Linked DNA regions of Gemmata obscuriglobus. The protein of the gene in region 1 interacts with the protein of each later gene in a pairwise test. Links are inferred from orthologs where the notes say so. Each region holds a gene or a part of one and is shown on either strand. Other genes may lie near its edges.

The links. Proteins that work in one complex are often made in the same cells at the same time.
Region 2: the proteins of GobsT_RS36340 (region 1) and dnaE interact in binary tests that used the Escherichia coli proteins (3 or more experiments, as listed by UniProt). The link is inferred for Gemmata obscuriglobus from one-to-one orthologs.

The regions. Positions count from the first base shown.
Region 1 is NZ_CP042911.1:8,763,138-8,769,483, reverse strand. The notes cover bases 1,912-4,833. They hold GobsT_RS36340 (pyridoxal phosphate-dependent aminotransferase), read right to left. Parts: upstream 4,021-4,833; coding sequence 2,803-4,020; downstream 1,912-2,802. Other genes in these bases: GobsT_RS36335 (sensor histidine kinase), read right to left, coding at 4,239-4,833; arsB (ACR3 family arsenite efflux transporter), read left to right, coding at 1,912-2,645. Outside these bases: GobsT_RS36360 (alpha/beta hydrolase), read right to left, coding at 1-354; GobsT_RS36355 (ArsR/SmtB family transcription factor), read left to right, coding at 502-909; GobsT_RS36350 (arsenate reductase ArsC), read left to right, coding at 1,069-1,464; more of arsB, read left to right, coding at 1,539-1,911; more of GobsT_RS36335, read right to left, coding at 4,834-5,603; GobsT_RS36330 (hypothetical protein), read left to right, coding at 5,804-6,346. UniProt on the Escherichia coli protein: Shows aminotransferase activity with methionine and histidine as substrates, and to a lesser extent also with phenylalanine.
Region 2 is NZ_CP042911.1:788,897-797,744, reverse strand. Bases 2,078-7,501 are described here. They hold dnaE (DNA polymerase III subunit alpha), read right to left. Parts: upstream 7,132-7,501; coding sequence 2,278-7,131; downstream 2,078-2,277. Other genes in these bases: GobsT_RS03385 (hypothetical protein), read left to right, coding at 7,255-7,501; crcB (fluoride efflux transporter CrcB), read left to right, coding at 2,078-2,237. Also shown: GobsT_RS03400 (hypothetical protein), read left to right, coding at 271-1,761; more of crcB, read left to right, coding at 1,821-2,077; more of GobsT_RS03385, read left to right, coding at 7,502-7,776; GobsT_RS03380 (hypothetical protein), read right to left, coding at 8,217-8,675; GobsT_RS03375 (hypothetical protein), read left to right, coding at 8,829-8,848. UniProt on the Escherichia coli protein: DNA polymerase III is a complex, multichain enzyme responsible for most of the replicative synthesis in bacteria. This DNA polymerase also exhibits 3' to 5' exonuclease activity. The alpha chain is the DNA polymerase catalytic subunit.

The DNA.
Region 1 (6,346 bases):
CGCGTTCGCCTTAATGAACCGCACCGCCCGGTGCATGTCGTCGAGCACTTCCGGGATCGTGAACTTCGGCTGGCTGCCGTGGATCACCGCGAACACCGTGTACCCGCGGTCGGTGAACACGCGGACGCCGGCGGCCGGCACCGTTTCCTTGCTCGAGAACCACCCCCCGCTCACGCACCAGATGACGCCCCGTCCGTTCGCCTTATCCTTCGGCGCGAACACGTCCATCGTCATCGCGAGGCCGTATTTGCGCCCGTAGATCACGTCCTCCGTGCGAACGGGGCCGTCCTGGCCGCGCGCAGTGGGTACAAGGGCGAGAGCCGCGAGCGCGGCGAGAAGGGAGCGGGAGAGCATTGATACACGCCTGGGGGTTACGAGCGGGTGAAACCGCTCCGATGATACACGGCGGTGGGATCAACAGGTAGCGCGTCAAAACCCGTAAGATGCCCTTGTCACCAATACACGATGTCGTGTATAAATGGGGTGTAAGGGGGACCACAATTGCAACAAAAACACCAGACCAAAACCGAGGTCACGGAGAATTGTTGTCCGCCACGTTCTGGCTTGAAGAGCCGGCCCCTTCTTTCATTCGTTCAGGGCGTGAAAGTGGCGGGGCTGTTCAAATTGCTTGGCAACGACACGCGCGTCCGTTTGCTTCATCACATCGTCCGCAGCGGCGAGGCCAACGTGACCGATCTGGCCAAAGCTCTCGGGATGAAGCCGCAGGCGGTCTCAAATCAACTCGTCAGGCTCTCCGACACAGGCATGATTGCCGCCCGTCGGGACGGTAACAACGTGTTCTACCGCGTGGTCAACGGGTGCGTCGCCCCTCTTTTGGATCTCGCCCTTTGCCTGATGGAAGAGGGTGGCGATTCGGCCGCTTCGGCGGCGTGTCGTGTCGAAGATTGAAGCGGTCGTGCGCGAAACGTACGGGGCGTCGCGGCGCGTGGGCTGAGCGGAGAGCACGCGGGCATCCGGGCGGTGCCGTGCGGCAGTCAAGGGGCCGTGAGCGGGTGTATGGACTGGTTGACGTGTGTAGGTGGGATAATTGTTTCCGCAGGGGGCGTCATGGCGGGGCAGAAGCGTGTGCTGTTCGTGTGTGTGGAGAACTCCAACCGCAGCCAGATGGCCGAGGCGTTTGCCCGCCTCCACGGCGGGGCCGGCGTGGAGGCGAGCAGCGCCGGCTCGCGGCCGTCGGGTCGGGTGAACCCCCGCGCGGTCGAGTTCATGAAGGAGGTCGGGTACGACCTCACGACCCACACCTCGAAGTCGCTCGCCGACTTCAACGGCCAGAACATCGACGTGGCCGTCACGATGGGCTGCGGCGACGAGTGCCCGCACGTCCGCGCCGGGCGGCGTGAGGAGTGGCAGATTCCCGACCCCAAGGAGATGCCGCCCGAGCGGTACCGCGAGGTTCGCGACCTCATCGAGCGCAAGGTGAAGGACCTACTCGCCTCGCTCTGACACACTGCCTAGCTGACGGAACCGGTCCCCAACTTTGAACTCTGGATCTTGTTTCGCACGCCTCCGGAGCACGCATGACGACTGCGGAAACGCCCCCCCTGCCGGCGCCTATCGCGGCCGGCCCGAAGCGGCTCGGCGCGTTCGAACGCTATCTGACCGTTTGGGTCGTGCTGTGCATGGCCGTCGGCGTGCTGCTGGGGCGCATCCTGCCGGCCGTGACCGACGGGCTGCGCGGATTAGAGTTCGGGTCCGGCAGCCAGATCAACGCGCCGATCGCGGTGCTGATCTGGCTGATGATCGTGCCCATGATGATGAAGATCGACTTTTCGTCTCTCGCCGGCGTCGCCCGCCGGCCGAAGGGGCTGGCCGTCACACTGTTCGTGAACTGGGCGGTGAAGCCGTTCAGCATGTTCGCGCTGGGGTGGCTGTTTTTCCAGGTGCTGTTCCTGCCGCTCATCGGCGAAGAGTTGGCGAAGCAGTACACCGCCGGTGTCATCATCTTGGCCGCCGCCCCTTGTACGGCGATGGTGTTCGTGTGGAGTTACCTGACCGACGGTGACCCGGCATACACGCTCGTGCAAGTGGCGGTGAACGACCTCGTCATGCTGGTGCTGTTCGCTCCCGTTATCGGGCTGCTGGTCGGCGTGTCCGGGTTGGCCGTGCCGTTTCAGGTGCTGCTGACCGCCGTGGCGGTGTTCATCGTGGTGCCACTCGCCGCCGGCGCGGTCGCTCGCGTCGCGCTCGTTCGGGCACGCGGTAAGGAGTGGTTCGAGGGTACACTGCTGCCCCGGTTTCAGCCGCTCGCGGTGACGGCCCTGCTCGGCACGCTGGTGCTCATCTTTGCGTTTCAGGCGAATAACATTCTCGCGCACCCGCTCCACGTCGCGTTGATCGCCGTTCCGATCCTGATTCAGGTGTACGGTAACGCGTCGCTCGCCTACGGGCTGATGTGGTTGTTCAAGGTGCCGCATAACATCGCCGCGCCTGGTGCGCTGATCGGGGCGAGTAACTTCTTCGAGCTGGCTGTCGCGACCGCCATCGCGTTGTACGGCCCGGGCTCGGGGGCGGCGCTGGCGACCGTGGTCGGGGTGCTGGTCGAGGTGCCGGTGATGCTGTCGGTGTGCGCCGCGTGCAACCGAACACGCGGCTGGTTCGCCTCAGCGGAACCGCACCGGCACTGATACCGAACTTGGTCCAGCGCGGTGTGAAGGTGACCGACGCGCGCCAGGTGCCGCGAATCCAAGGCTGCCGAACGCGTTTGCTACGTTGGCGTTTCGCCTAACCCTTAGGCCGATCGCGCGCCGCGCTCCGCGGACAACTCGCGCGACCGCGGTGGAGTTAATCGGTTAGCTTCTCGCGCAGCCCGAGCAACCGTTCGCCGGCCGCGTGCAGCGTCTCGTCGCGCTTGGCGAACATGAACCGGACCAACTTCCGGCCTAACTCCTTCGGGTCGTGGAAGCTGCTCCCGGGCACACCGGCCACGCCGACCGTTTCGATCATCCGCCGAACGAACGACACGTCGTCGAGGTCGCTCAGCGCGGAGAAATCGGCCATGACGTAGTACGCCCCGTCGGGCGGCAGCGCCCCGAACCCGGCCCGCTCCAGGTACGGCAGGAACAGGTCGCGGCGGTGCCGGTAGTGCTCCCGGAGCCCGTCGAAGTACGACTGCGGCAGCCCCAGCGCCGCGGCCCCGGCCACCTGGAGCGGGTGCGGTGCGCCGACCGTCAGGAAGTCGTGGGCCTTGCGAATCCCGGCCGTGATCGCCGCCGGCGCGACGCAGTACCCCAACCGCCACCCGGTTGCGCTGAACGTCTTCGACAGCCCGCTGATCGTGACCGTGCGCTCCGCCATGCCGGGCAGCGAGGCGATGCTGACGTGCGGCCGGTCGGTGAAGTTGATGTACTCGTAGATCTCGTCGGAAATCGCGACCGCGTCGAACTCCCGGCACAGGCCCGCGATCGTCTCGAGTTCCGCGCGGTTGAACACCTTGCCCGTGGGGTTGTTCGGGGTGTTGATGATGACGGCTTTGGTTCTCGGGGAGAACGCCGCCCGCAACTCGTCCGGATCGAAGCCCCACGTGTCCCGCGCGGCCGGTCGCCCGGAAGCCCGAGCGTCACCGCCGCTCCACGCCGGGGCGCGGAGCGGCACCCACTTCGGGGTGGCCCCGGTGAGCTTCGCGTCCGGCCCGTAGTTCTCGTAGAACGGCTGGAAGATCACCACCTCGTCGCCCGGGTCGACGAGGGCCAGCATGGTGGCCATCATACACTCGGTCGCGCCGCAGCACACCGTGACGTGCTCGTCGGGGTCCGCCCACGGGAGCCCGTTAAAGGCCCGCATCTTGGCCGCGATCGCCTGCCGGAGCGGCGCGATCCCCCACGTCACGGCGTACTGATTGAACCCGTCGCGGATGGCGCGGCACGCCGCCTCTTTGATTTCGTCCGGCGGGTCGAAGTCGGGCATCCCCTGGCCCAGGTTGATGGCCCCGTACCGCTGGGCGATCCGGCTCGTCTCGCGGATCACGGACTCGGAGAAGTGCTGAACGCGGCTCGCGAGCATGTGGACCTTCGTTGCGTGGTGGTGCGAGGCGCGACCGGGCGCCTCACTCAACTGGTATCGGCTCCCGTGCCGGTGGGAGCTGACAGAGTAAGCCGCGACCGCGGGCCGATAAGGCTTCCGGGCCACCGGCCGCACTGCGCGGGCCGTCCGGAAAGCCGGAGTCGGCCAGCGGTTCGGCGCCGCGACCGCCAGCCGTTTCCGCCCGCGCCGGAGCGGGGCTATCCCGGCAACTCGATCGTGAACACGGTGCGGTCGCCCGCCCGCGCCCACGCAACGCGCCCGCCGTGCGCGTCGGCGGACTGCTTCGCCACCGCCAGCCCCAGGCCGATGCCCTGCTCCTTGCCGGTCACGAACGGGTCGAACAGCTTCTCCGCAATCGCCGGGGGCGGCCCCGGTCCCGTGTCGCTCACCTCGACGCGCGCCGCGCCGGACGCGCGGGTCAGTCGGACGCGCACCGCCCCGCCGGGGCCGGCGGCCTCGACCGCGTTCCCGATGACGTTCCCGAACAGGTGCGCGAGCTGCGTCGGGTCGCCCGTCACGACCACCGGCTCGGCGGCCGGCTCCCACTCGATGGTCGTGCCCGCGTGCTGGCACTGGGGCTTCAGCAGGCTCACGGACTGGCCGATGAGTTCCCCGAGGTCGCACGCCTTGCGTTCCGCTTGGGGCGGCTTCCCGAGCGCGAGGAACTGGCGCAGGTTCGATTCGATGCGGGCCAGTTGCCGGAGGGCCACCCGGAGGGGCTCGGGGTCGGCGCCGGGGTTCTCCGCGAGGAACAGCTCCACCGCGAGCTTCGCGCCCGCCGCGGCGTTGCGGAGCTGGTGCGCGAGCCCCCCCGAGAACTGGCCCAGCACCTGGAGCCGCTCGGTGCGCTGGAACTCCTCCTGAAAGGCCGCCAGGCGCCGGGCCATCTCGTTGACGGCGGCGCCGAGGTCGCGCAGCTCGTCGTCGGGGCCGCTCAGAGGCACCGGGCGGAAGTCGCCCGCCGCGATGGGCCGGGTGCGGGCGCCGAGGGCGCGGACCCGGCGCACCAGGCGCGACCCGAACGCGAACGCGAGCACCACCGCGACCACCCCCGCGCCGCCCAGGAACACCAGCGGGCGGACGGCGTCGGCGACCGCGGAGCGGCGCAACGATTCGGGGAAAAAAATATAGAGGTCCCCGCGCCGGGGCTGGGGCTGCTCGCGCAGCGCGACCCGCAGGCACCGGTACTCCTCCCCCGCGACCACCACGGACGGCCCGAGCTGCGGGCCGTCCGCGGCGGTCGCGGGGACCGCCCGGGGGACGCCCGTCGGGGGCGGTTGCGGCTCGCCGAACGTGGAAACCGTTTCGCGCGGCAGCTCGCCGGCCGGGACGAACATGAAGTGCGCCCCGGAGAACCCGCGCATCTGCTCCAGCACGGGCCGGGTGAGGGGGAACGTGCTGCGGGGCTCGTCGAGGGTGCGGACGATGGCCCACTGCTGCTGCGCGAGCTGCCGCTCGGCGTGCCGGGCCGCGTGCGCCGCCGCCCACGCGGTCGCCGCCGCGTCCCCGACGAGGAGCAGCGCCAGGGGGAGCAGCAGCCGGTAGCGGAGCGACAGGCGCATCGGGGCACGGTTCCGGTTCCGGGCACCCGCTTCGGCCGGAGAACCGGACGAACCGCGCGGGTGCCCGTGCGGTGCGTAGAATGGACCACTCGGCGCCACATTGGCACGCTTCGGGGCTTTCGCGCCCCGCGATGTTGTTTTATGCTGGTAGAGTTCCGGGGCGCTGGCCCCGGCCCGACTGAGTAAGGAACGCACGGCGGATGGACGGCATCTTTCACGAACTGTCCCGCAGAACCGACCCGGCCAAACTGCTCGGCTACCTGAACTTCTCCGACGGGCGACCGGATCCGCGGTTCCAGAAGGGGTTCGCCGACGCCGGGGCCCGCCTCTTCGAGAGCGGGGACGCGGCGCCGTGGCGCACGCTCATGGCCTGGCTCACCCACGAACTCGGCGCCTTGGAGGCCGGCGGGTCGGCCGCGTTCCGCGACCCCGCCCAGGCCCGCGCCGCGCTCGACGCCGCGCTCGTGCGGCTGCCCGCGGCGTACCGCGCGCACCACGCCGACCAGCTCGCCCACCAGCCGGACGCGACCCTGTTCGGGCCGTTCTTCCTCGCCCGCTGCTGCGAGGCGGTGCTCAAACAGGGCGGCCCGTGGGACGAGCCCGACCGGGTCGTCGCCGGCGCGCTCAACGCGCTCAACGACTACGTCGGGTACCGCCCGATCGCGATCCTCGAGACCCGGCCGAACACCGAGTACTACCCCCACGAGAAGGTGCGCCCGGTGCCGCTGGCCCTGGCCGGCGCC
Region 2 (8,848 bases), 8.0 Mb from region 1 along the record:
GTGCTACGGAAAACATGTTGTTCTGCTGAGCGCGTCCTGGGTGCCGTGCCCCGAGTGCGCGGGGGCCGGCGAGTTGCACTGCTGCGACGGCCTTCGCGAACAGGGTGACTGCGCGCCGCCGGCGCGTGTCGAACCGCGCGCCGCTTCGGCCCCCGCTCCGCCCGCGGCCCGCGCCGGCGTGTAACTGCTCCGGCCGCGTGCTTGCCCGCGGCGCCCGCGCCCCGCTACGCTGGGGGGCGGAACTTCGCTCCCCGTCGCCGCGAGGGCATCATGCGGTCCGCACTTCTCCTCTGTGTCGCGCTCGGCGCGGTCGCGGGCGCCGCTCCGGTGCAACCGGTCGGCCCGCGCGACATCCCCCGGCTGATCGAAGCGCTCGGCAGCGAGGACTTCGCCGAGCGCGAGGCCGCCACCAAGCGCCTCGACGAAATGGGCCTGCTCGCGCTCGCCGGGCTCCGCGCCGCGACCCGGTCCGAGAACCCCGAGGTGGCCGGTCGCGCGAAAGAGCTCGTAAAGAGGGTCGAGCGCCGGGCCGCGAACGAGCGACTGCTCGCGCCCACAACCGTCGAACTCGACGCGACCGACGCGCCCCTCGACACGGTCCTGGCCGCGCTGTCCAAACAGGCCGGGTGCGAGGTGGTCGTCGGCGGGCCGCGGGCCAACGACACCGCGGGCACAAAGGTCACCGTCGCGACGGGCAAGGTGCCGTTCTGGGTCGCGGTGCAGAAGGTGTGCGCCGCCGGCCGGTTGCGGGTGGCGAGCGCGGGCGGCTTCGTCGCCCCCGAGGCCATGCCGTACAACGTGCGCCCGGGGAAGTTGCCGGACGGCACGCCCGTCCGCACCGCACGGAACCCGAACAACACGGTCGTGCTCGAAGCGCACGACGGCAAACCGTTCCCAGCGTCCGTTCACGGCGCGGTCATGGTCGAGGCGTTCGAGCTGCCGAAGGGGACCGAGTCGCGCTCCGTCGCCGCAACGGTGCTCCAGGTGTGGCCCGAGCCGAAGCTGTCGTGGCAGTCCAACGCCGACGTGAAGGTCGCCCACGCCGCGGACGCCGAAAAGCGGAAGGTGATCCCGGACTTCACCCCGGCGGCCGTGCCCCAGATCCAGCGGCTGCGCGGCGGCGGGGTCGTGGTCGTGCGCAACCCGGACGGGTCGATCACGGTGGTCAACCCGAACGCACAGAACCCGCTCGAGGTCGGGCCGAACTTCACGCCTAACGCCCGCCAGTCGCTGGTCAAGTTGAAGACCAACGCGAGTTCCGCGAGCGAGCTGACCGGCTCGGTGTACGGCCTCACGCGCTCGGGCGTGGAGGCGCTGGCGGCGGTCGCGCTCGACGGCGACAAGACCGTCAGCGGGCGCGGGGTTTCGGGCGTCGACTTGACTGCCACCCCGCGCACCGACGCGAAAGGCAAACGGTTCGTGGACGTGAGGACGGCATACGAGCCGCTCCGGGTGCAGCCCGCCCGCGTAAGCGACGAACTGCCCGGCGCGAAGCTCAACGCGGCCGGAAGCAACTCCAGCGTTCTGGGCGTCCGCATCACCGACGCCGACGGCAACGTGTTCGACCTCGCGCTGCCGAGCCAGCAGAGCGGCTTCGACCCGTCCGGGCGACAGATCGTCGCCCGGTTGACGCTCGAACTGCTCGACGGCAGGGAGGCGCCCCGCGCCCCCGCAACGGTCACCTTCTGGGGCACCTACACGCGGTCGGTGGAGGTGCCGTTCGTATTAAAGGATGTGCCGCTCGCTGGTGGGGCAAAGTAGTGCGCGGCGTCGTGCTCCGCAAGCGGGGGCGCCGGTCGCCCGTAACACGGAACCGCAACGTGGAACTCGGAACCTGGCTGCTGGCGTTCGTGACGCACCCGGCGGTGCTGCTCGCGGCGGGCGGCGGCGCCGGAGCGAACGCCCGCTACTGGCTCGGGCTGTACGTCCGCACGCTGCAAGGCGAGGTGGCGTTCCCGTGGGCCACGTTCGCCATCAACGCTTCAGGGTCGGCGATCCTCGGGCTCGTCGCGGCGGCGTTCCTGAACCACCCGGACGAGTCGCGGAAGAGCTGGTACCTGTTCCTGGGCACCGGGTTCTGCGGCGGGTTCACCACGTTCTCGACGTTCAGCCTCGAAACGCTCCAGCTCCTGCGCGCCGACCGCCCGGTGACGGCCGCGGTGTACGTGCTGGGCTCGGTCGCGGCCGGGCTGTTCGGCGTGTGGCTCGCGATGCGCCTGGCGGGCGGCCGGGCGTAACAGAACGCCCCCCGGGGCCGCGGCCCCGGGGGCAACGGGCTCAGCGCGAGAAGATCACGGACCCCTGGCCGAGCAGCATTTCCAGCTCTTCGAGCTTCACCGCCGCCGGGTTCACCTTGTACTCCTCGCTCATCTTCAACTGGACCTGCTTCCCGTTACCGTCGCGGATGCTCAGGTACACCGGGCACGGCCCCCGGTACCGCTTCAGGATCACGCTGACGGCCTCGAGCTTGCGCAGGTCCTCGTCGACCTCGGAGTACGCGACCTTCAGCACCAGGCTCTTGGTGAACTCGGTGCGGGCCTCCTCCATCGTGATGAGCTTCTTGACCCCGAAGTCGGGCTCGGCCCGGTCCGGCGCCCAGTTCAGCACGCCCTCGAAGATCGCGACCGTGTCCGAGCTGACCAGCTCGCGGAACCGCGAGTACTCGTCGGACCACATGATGCACCGCACGGACCCGGTGAAGTCCTCGATGCGGAACATGGCGTACTTGCGACCGATGTTGCGGCCCTTGTTCGCGGTGCGCACGTCGAGGTTGGTGATCATCCCGGCGATGCGCGCCTCGGTGCCGTTCTTCCCGCCCTTCGCGAGCACCCCGCAGTCGTGGGTGCGGAACCGGCGCAACTGCTCGTCGTGCTGCGCGAGCGGGTGGCTCGAGATGTAGAACCCCAGCGCCTCCTTCTCGAACTTCAGGCGCTCGGTCTCGGGCCACTCGGGCACGTCCGTCAGGCCCTGGTTGGTGGGGCCGGCGTCGGCCGCCTCCTCCACGTCGTCGAACAGTCCGGTCTGCCCCTTGCGCTTCTCGGCGGCGCGCTGGTCGGCCACCGCGTACGCCTTCGCGACGGCGGCGAACTGCGCCGACCGCTTCCCGAACACGTCGAACGCCCCGGCCTGGATCATCCCTTCGACCGCCGCCTTGGCGATGATGCGCCGGTCGACCCGCTCGCAGAAGTCGAACAGGTCCTTGAATTTCCCCCCCTCGTTGCGCGCCCGGACGATCTCGAGCGCCGCGCCGCGCCCGACCCCCTTGATGGCCGTCAGGCCGAAGATGATGCGGTTGTTCAGCACGTCGAAGTCGGCCATCCCGCGGTTCACGTCCGGCGGGAGCACGTCGACGCCGAGCCGGCGGGCGTCGGAGATGTGGTCGATGAACACGTCGCGCTTGTTGCCGTCGTCGATCTCGCTCGACAGCAGCGCGGCCATGTACTCGGCGGTGTAGTGCGTCTTCAGGTACGCGGTCTGGTACCCGATCTGCGCGTACGCCGCGGTGTGCGAGTTGTGGACGATCAGCCCGTTCGCGACGAAGTTGTGGTCCTCATCAACGGTCAGGTCGTAAGTGTCCTGAACCCCGGCGTACTCGATCGAAACGACGCGGTCCCAGAACACGTCCGAATCGGCGACCGCCGCGAGCCGCTGGGAGCCGAAGAACGCGGCCAGTTTCGCAATCGTGGCGCGCCGGAACCCTTTTTTGCCGGGCGCGGGGGTGCCGTAAAATTCCTGCGTCGAAACGTCGGATTGTTGCTCCAGTTCGTCCCAGGTCAGCCCGCGCGCGCGGCGCCCGTCGTCAACCCAGGCCCGAACTTCGAGCGGCACGGTGTCCTTGCTCGTGAGCCCGCGCGCCGTGGTCGCAACGTGCTCCCGGAGGATCGTGACCGCGTGCTCGCGCCCGAGGCAGTGGGGGGCGATGCGGTCGAGGAACGCTTCGGCCGCGCCGTCGCCGATCAGGTGAACCGTGAAGCCGGGCTTCAAGCCGCCCTTGTACTTGAACTGCTTCTCGTGAATCCGGCCCACGATGCCGAGGCGCAACAGCAGGTGCTGAACGTCTTGGGCCAACCGGCGCGACGAGGTGGCGTAGAACGGCACCTTCAGGGTGTCGTTCGCGATGAACCCGTCGCCCGCCCAGAGCCGACCCAAGAACAGTTCGAGGTCGGAGTCGCACAGCCGGAACACGTCGTGCGGAACGAACTTCTCGGTCGCCGTCTTGCCAAGAATGCCGAGCCGTTGCGCCCACACGAACGCGCCCGAGCGCGTCGGCGGGGCCAGCAACGCGACGGCCGCGTCGCGCTCGGCGCGCGACTTGAGACGGGTGTCCCGCCCGGTGTTCGCCCGGACTTCGAGGTTCCGGCGGTTCGGGCGCGCGTACACCTTCGCCACGGTGTCCGGGAACTGACCGATCGCGCGCGCGAAGTCGTCGATCAGCACGCGGTCGTTGCCGTAAAAGTAGAGCGTTGTCGGGTGGCAGGTGTTGCCCTCCGACAGCAGCCCGGCGAGCGCGACGATTTCGTGTTGCGGCCACGTCCCGGCCGACGGCACCGCAAGGCGGCGCGGGGCGGCGATCCGGTCCCCGGGCTTCAGCTCGCCGAGGTTCTTCCAGCCGTCCAGCACGCGGAACGGGTGGTTGTCGGTCGCGGTGATGCTCTTGCCGAGTTCGGTCGTGAGCCGGTACACGCGCTTGCGCCCGTTCCACACAACGTCGGTCACGGGGCGCGGGCGGAGCTTACTGTCGGCGCCCAGCGCGTGAACGGTGACCGCGCGGCGCGACTCGAACAGCTCGCCCACGGTAACGACCGCGCCCGTTTCGGCGTCCGTCACTTCGGTCCCCGCGACCACACACTTGTTGAAGCCGTACCCGCCGAACTTCACGATCAGCTCGAAGATCTCGTCCGCCTTTTCGGCCTCCAGGCCGCGCTCCTTCGCGCCGGTCACGAAGTCCACTTTGCGGGCGTTGATGATCTCGAAGTTCTTCTTGCTGATGGCCTTGATGCACGCGTACGCTTTCGCGAGCTCGATCCCCCCGAGCTTGTTCAGGATCCGCATGATCTGTTCCTGGTAGACCATCACCGCGAAGGTCTCACTCAGCACCTCTTCCATCACCGGGTGCGGGTAGAACGGCTGCTTCCGCTTGTTCTTGCACTCCACGTACTCGTCCACCATCCCGCCCTCGAGCGGGCCGGGGCGGTACAGCGCCAGCACCGCGATCAGGTCGCGGATGTTGTCCGGCTTCATGCGCTTCAGCAGCTCGCGGATGCCCTCGCTTTCGAGCTGGAACACCCCCTTCGCGTCGCCGCGCTGGAGCAACTGGTACGTGGCCTCGTCGGTGAGCGGGAACTTCGTCGGCTCGACCGTGATGCCGCGGGTCTTCTTGATGAGCTTCACGCAGTTGTCGAGGACCGTCAGGTTCCGCAACCCGAGGAAGTCCATCTTCAGCAGGCCGACCTTCTCCAGGATGCCCATTTCCCACTGGGTGGTCATCGTGGTCGTGTCGTCCGAGCCCTCGTCGCTGCCGCCCTTCTTGGGCGGCCGCTGGACCGGCACGTAGTTCGTGACCGGGCCGTTCGCGATCACCACCCCGGCGGCGTGCTTGCCCACGTTCCGGTTCGCGCCTTCTAACTTCAGCGCGATGTCCACGACCTGCTTGATGCTCGGGTCCTGGTCGTACTCGCGCTTGAAGTCGGGGGACTCGTCCAGCGCCTCCTGCAGGCTCTTCGAGATGGCGCCCTTCATCGGCACCAGCTTGCACAGCGCGTTCATGCGGTCGGGCGTCTGCCCGAGCACGCGGCCCACGTCCTTGAGCGCGGCCTTCGCGGCCAGCGTCCCGAAGGTGCCGATCTGCGCGACGGACTCCTCCCCGTACTTCTTCTTCACGTAGTCGATGACCAGCTCGCGCCGGTCCTGGCAGAAGTCGATGTCGATGTCGGGCGCCTCGGACCGGTTCGGGTCGAGGAACCGCTCGAACAGCAGGTCGTACTCGATCGGGCAGACGTGGCTCATGTACAGCAGGTAGCAGACGATGGCCCCGCACCCGGAGCCGCGGGCCGTGCAGGGGATGCCCTCCTCGCGCGCGAACCGGACGAAGTCCCACACGATGAGGAAGTAGCTCGAGAACCCCATCCGCGCGATGATGCCCAGCTCGTGGTCGAGGCGCTTGCGCACGGCCTCGGACGCCTTCCCCTCGTACCGCTCCTCCATGCCCCGCTCGCACAGCTCGCGCAGGTACTGCTCGGGGGTGCGCCCCTCCGGGGTGGTGAACACCGGGAAGTGCCGCTTCTTGAAGTCCAGGTCGATGTTGACCTTGTCGGCGATCTCCTGGCTGCGCGCGACCGCGTCCTGGTAGTTGGGGAACAGCCGGTACATGTCCTCCGGGCTGCGGACGAAGTACGGGTTGGGCATCCGCTCTTCGGGGTACTTCTTCTTCCGCGGGTCGTGCATCTGCCGCGTGTTGATGCAGAACAGGATGTCGTGCGCCTGGGCGTCCTCGGCGCACAGGTAGTGCGCGTCGGCGGTGGCCACGAGCGGGACGCCGAGCCGGTTCGCGATGTCCGCGGCCACGGGCGTGCACTGGTCCTGGAGCCCGATCCCGTTGTTCTGGATCTCGATGAAGTAGTTCTCGCCGAACACCTTGCGGAACCACTTGGCCGTCTTCTCCGCCTCCTGCGGCTTGTCCTTGATGATGTACTGGTTGAACTCGCCGGCCAGGCACCCGCTGAGGCAGATGAGCCCGTCCTTGTGGGCCTCCAGGATCTGGCGGTCGATGCGCGGGTTGCGGTAGAACCCTTCCAGGTACGCGCTGCTGGACAGCTTGATGAGGTTCTTGAACCCGGTCTCGTTCTGGGCCAGCAGCGTGAGGTGGGTCGAGAACCCGAGCTCGCCCTTGCTGTCGCGGTCGAGGCGCGAGCCGGGGGCCAGGTACGCCTCGTACCCGATGATGGGCTTGATGCCGCCCTTCTTGCACTCCATGTAGAATTCGATGGCGCCGTACAGGTTCCCGTGGTCGGTGATCGCGACCGCGTTCATGCCCAGTTCTTTGGTCTGCTTCACCAGCGGCTGAATGCGGTTGAACCCGTCCAGCAGGCTGTAGTGGGTGTGCAGGTGCAGGTGGCAGAAGCACTTCGCCATGCGTGGTTACCGTCGCGGTGAGGGCGTGAACATTCGAACAAGACCGGTTACACTGTGGTTATACCCCCGGCGCGCGCGGGACGGAAGGTGAGCTAGCGGGCGCCGGTGCGAGGAGAACGAACGATGGTTCAGTTCACGCGCCGCGCGCTGGGCGGCGCTCTGGCGCTCGCGGCGTGCGTTGTGTCGGGTTGTGCGGACGCGCCGGAGTTCGTCTCGACGGTGGACAAGTTCAAGGTGAAGTTCGGGATCGCCCCGCAGACGAGCGACCGGGTCGTTGGCGGCACGCGGTCGGTGACGTACAAGGTCGAGACGTCGGACGGCGCCCGCTCGGTCACGGTCACGGAGTTGCCGGTGAAGGGCGACGAGCCGCCGGAATTCGTCCCCTGGGTGCTGAACTCGGCGAAAGGCGATCTGATCCGCGCCGCGGGCGGCAAAGAGGAGTCGAGCGGTTCGCACGTTCTGGCCGGTAAGTACGCCGGGCGCGAGTTCTCGGCGTCGATCACGCAGCCCACGCGGGGGGCGATGCGGGCGCGGATCTGGGTCGTCGGCCCGCGACTGTATCAGGTGATGGTGATCGGCACCGACGCCTACGTACAGTCCGACCTCGCGAACGAGTTTCTGAACTCGTTTCAGCTCACGGAGTAGGTGCGCGAAAGCGAGCCTCAGCCAAGAACACGAACCGGCTGTTGGTGTCCGTTCTGGTTTCGTCTTTGTGGCACAGACATTCCTGTCTGTGCGGCCTTCTCACGCCACACAGACAGGAATGTCTGTGTCACAAGAAACAGACAATACCAGCCGGACCGGGAATAAGAACACGCGGCGGTATCAAACGCACGCGGCGCCGTGCGACCACGTCCCGCCTGAGGCGAGACCGCAGCACCAAAGCTCAATGGAGAAGCCGAGAAGATTTTGACAGGATCAACAGGATTGAAGACCGATCAATTTCAAATCCTGTTGATCCTGTTGATCCTCTCAAAACTTGCTTTCGTAAGCACGGAACCGACATGGGCCTGCGCGGCATCATCCGTGTTGCGCTGGCCTCACTGAGGCCAGCTACAGAAATACAGAGCAACCAACGTGGCGCATCAGTCGCGGCGCCAGGGGATCTCACGCATCTCACGCCGCTCCTTGTTGCGGCGGCTGATGCCGGGGGTGTACGGCGGACGGGGCGGCGGCGCCGGGGTCTTTACGAAGAACGCCTTGATCTTCTCGGACAGCCGGTCGAGCGCGTCCGGCGGTTGGACCGGTTGACCGTCCGGGCCGACGAGCGGCGCCACCAGATCGTTCGGGCTGAAGCTGCTCCCCTTGAAGGCGTCGTAGGGGTGGTTCGGGTCGTACGGCCGCTGCTGAGCGTTGCCGGTAATCGCCTGACCGACGGGCGGCGCCACCTGGGGCAACCGGTTACCAACCGGGTTCAAGTTTCCGCTGTACGAGCCGACCACCTGACCCGGTGTCGAGAAGCCGGTCGAGCTGTTCTGAGCTGTGGTGCGCCCTGTTACCGCCACCGCGCACAACACACCCGCCGCGAGCACAATGCGCCGCATGACACGCCCCCCCCGAGCTATTCGGCCCCAATGCCGGCGGATATGCCGTCATGTGTCTCCCGCGTCAAGGGGCTACCGGGTGATTCTTCGCGCGGGTGCTACCGGAACTTACGCATCTCGCCCCGACCGCCGAAACCGTTGTGAGCCCTCAATTTGGCAGTAGGACTAAGTCA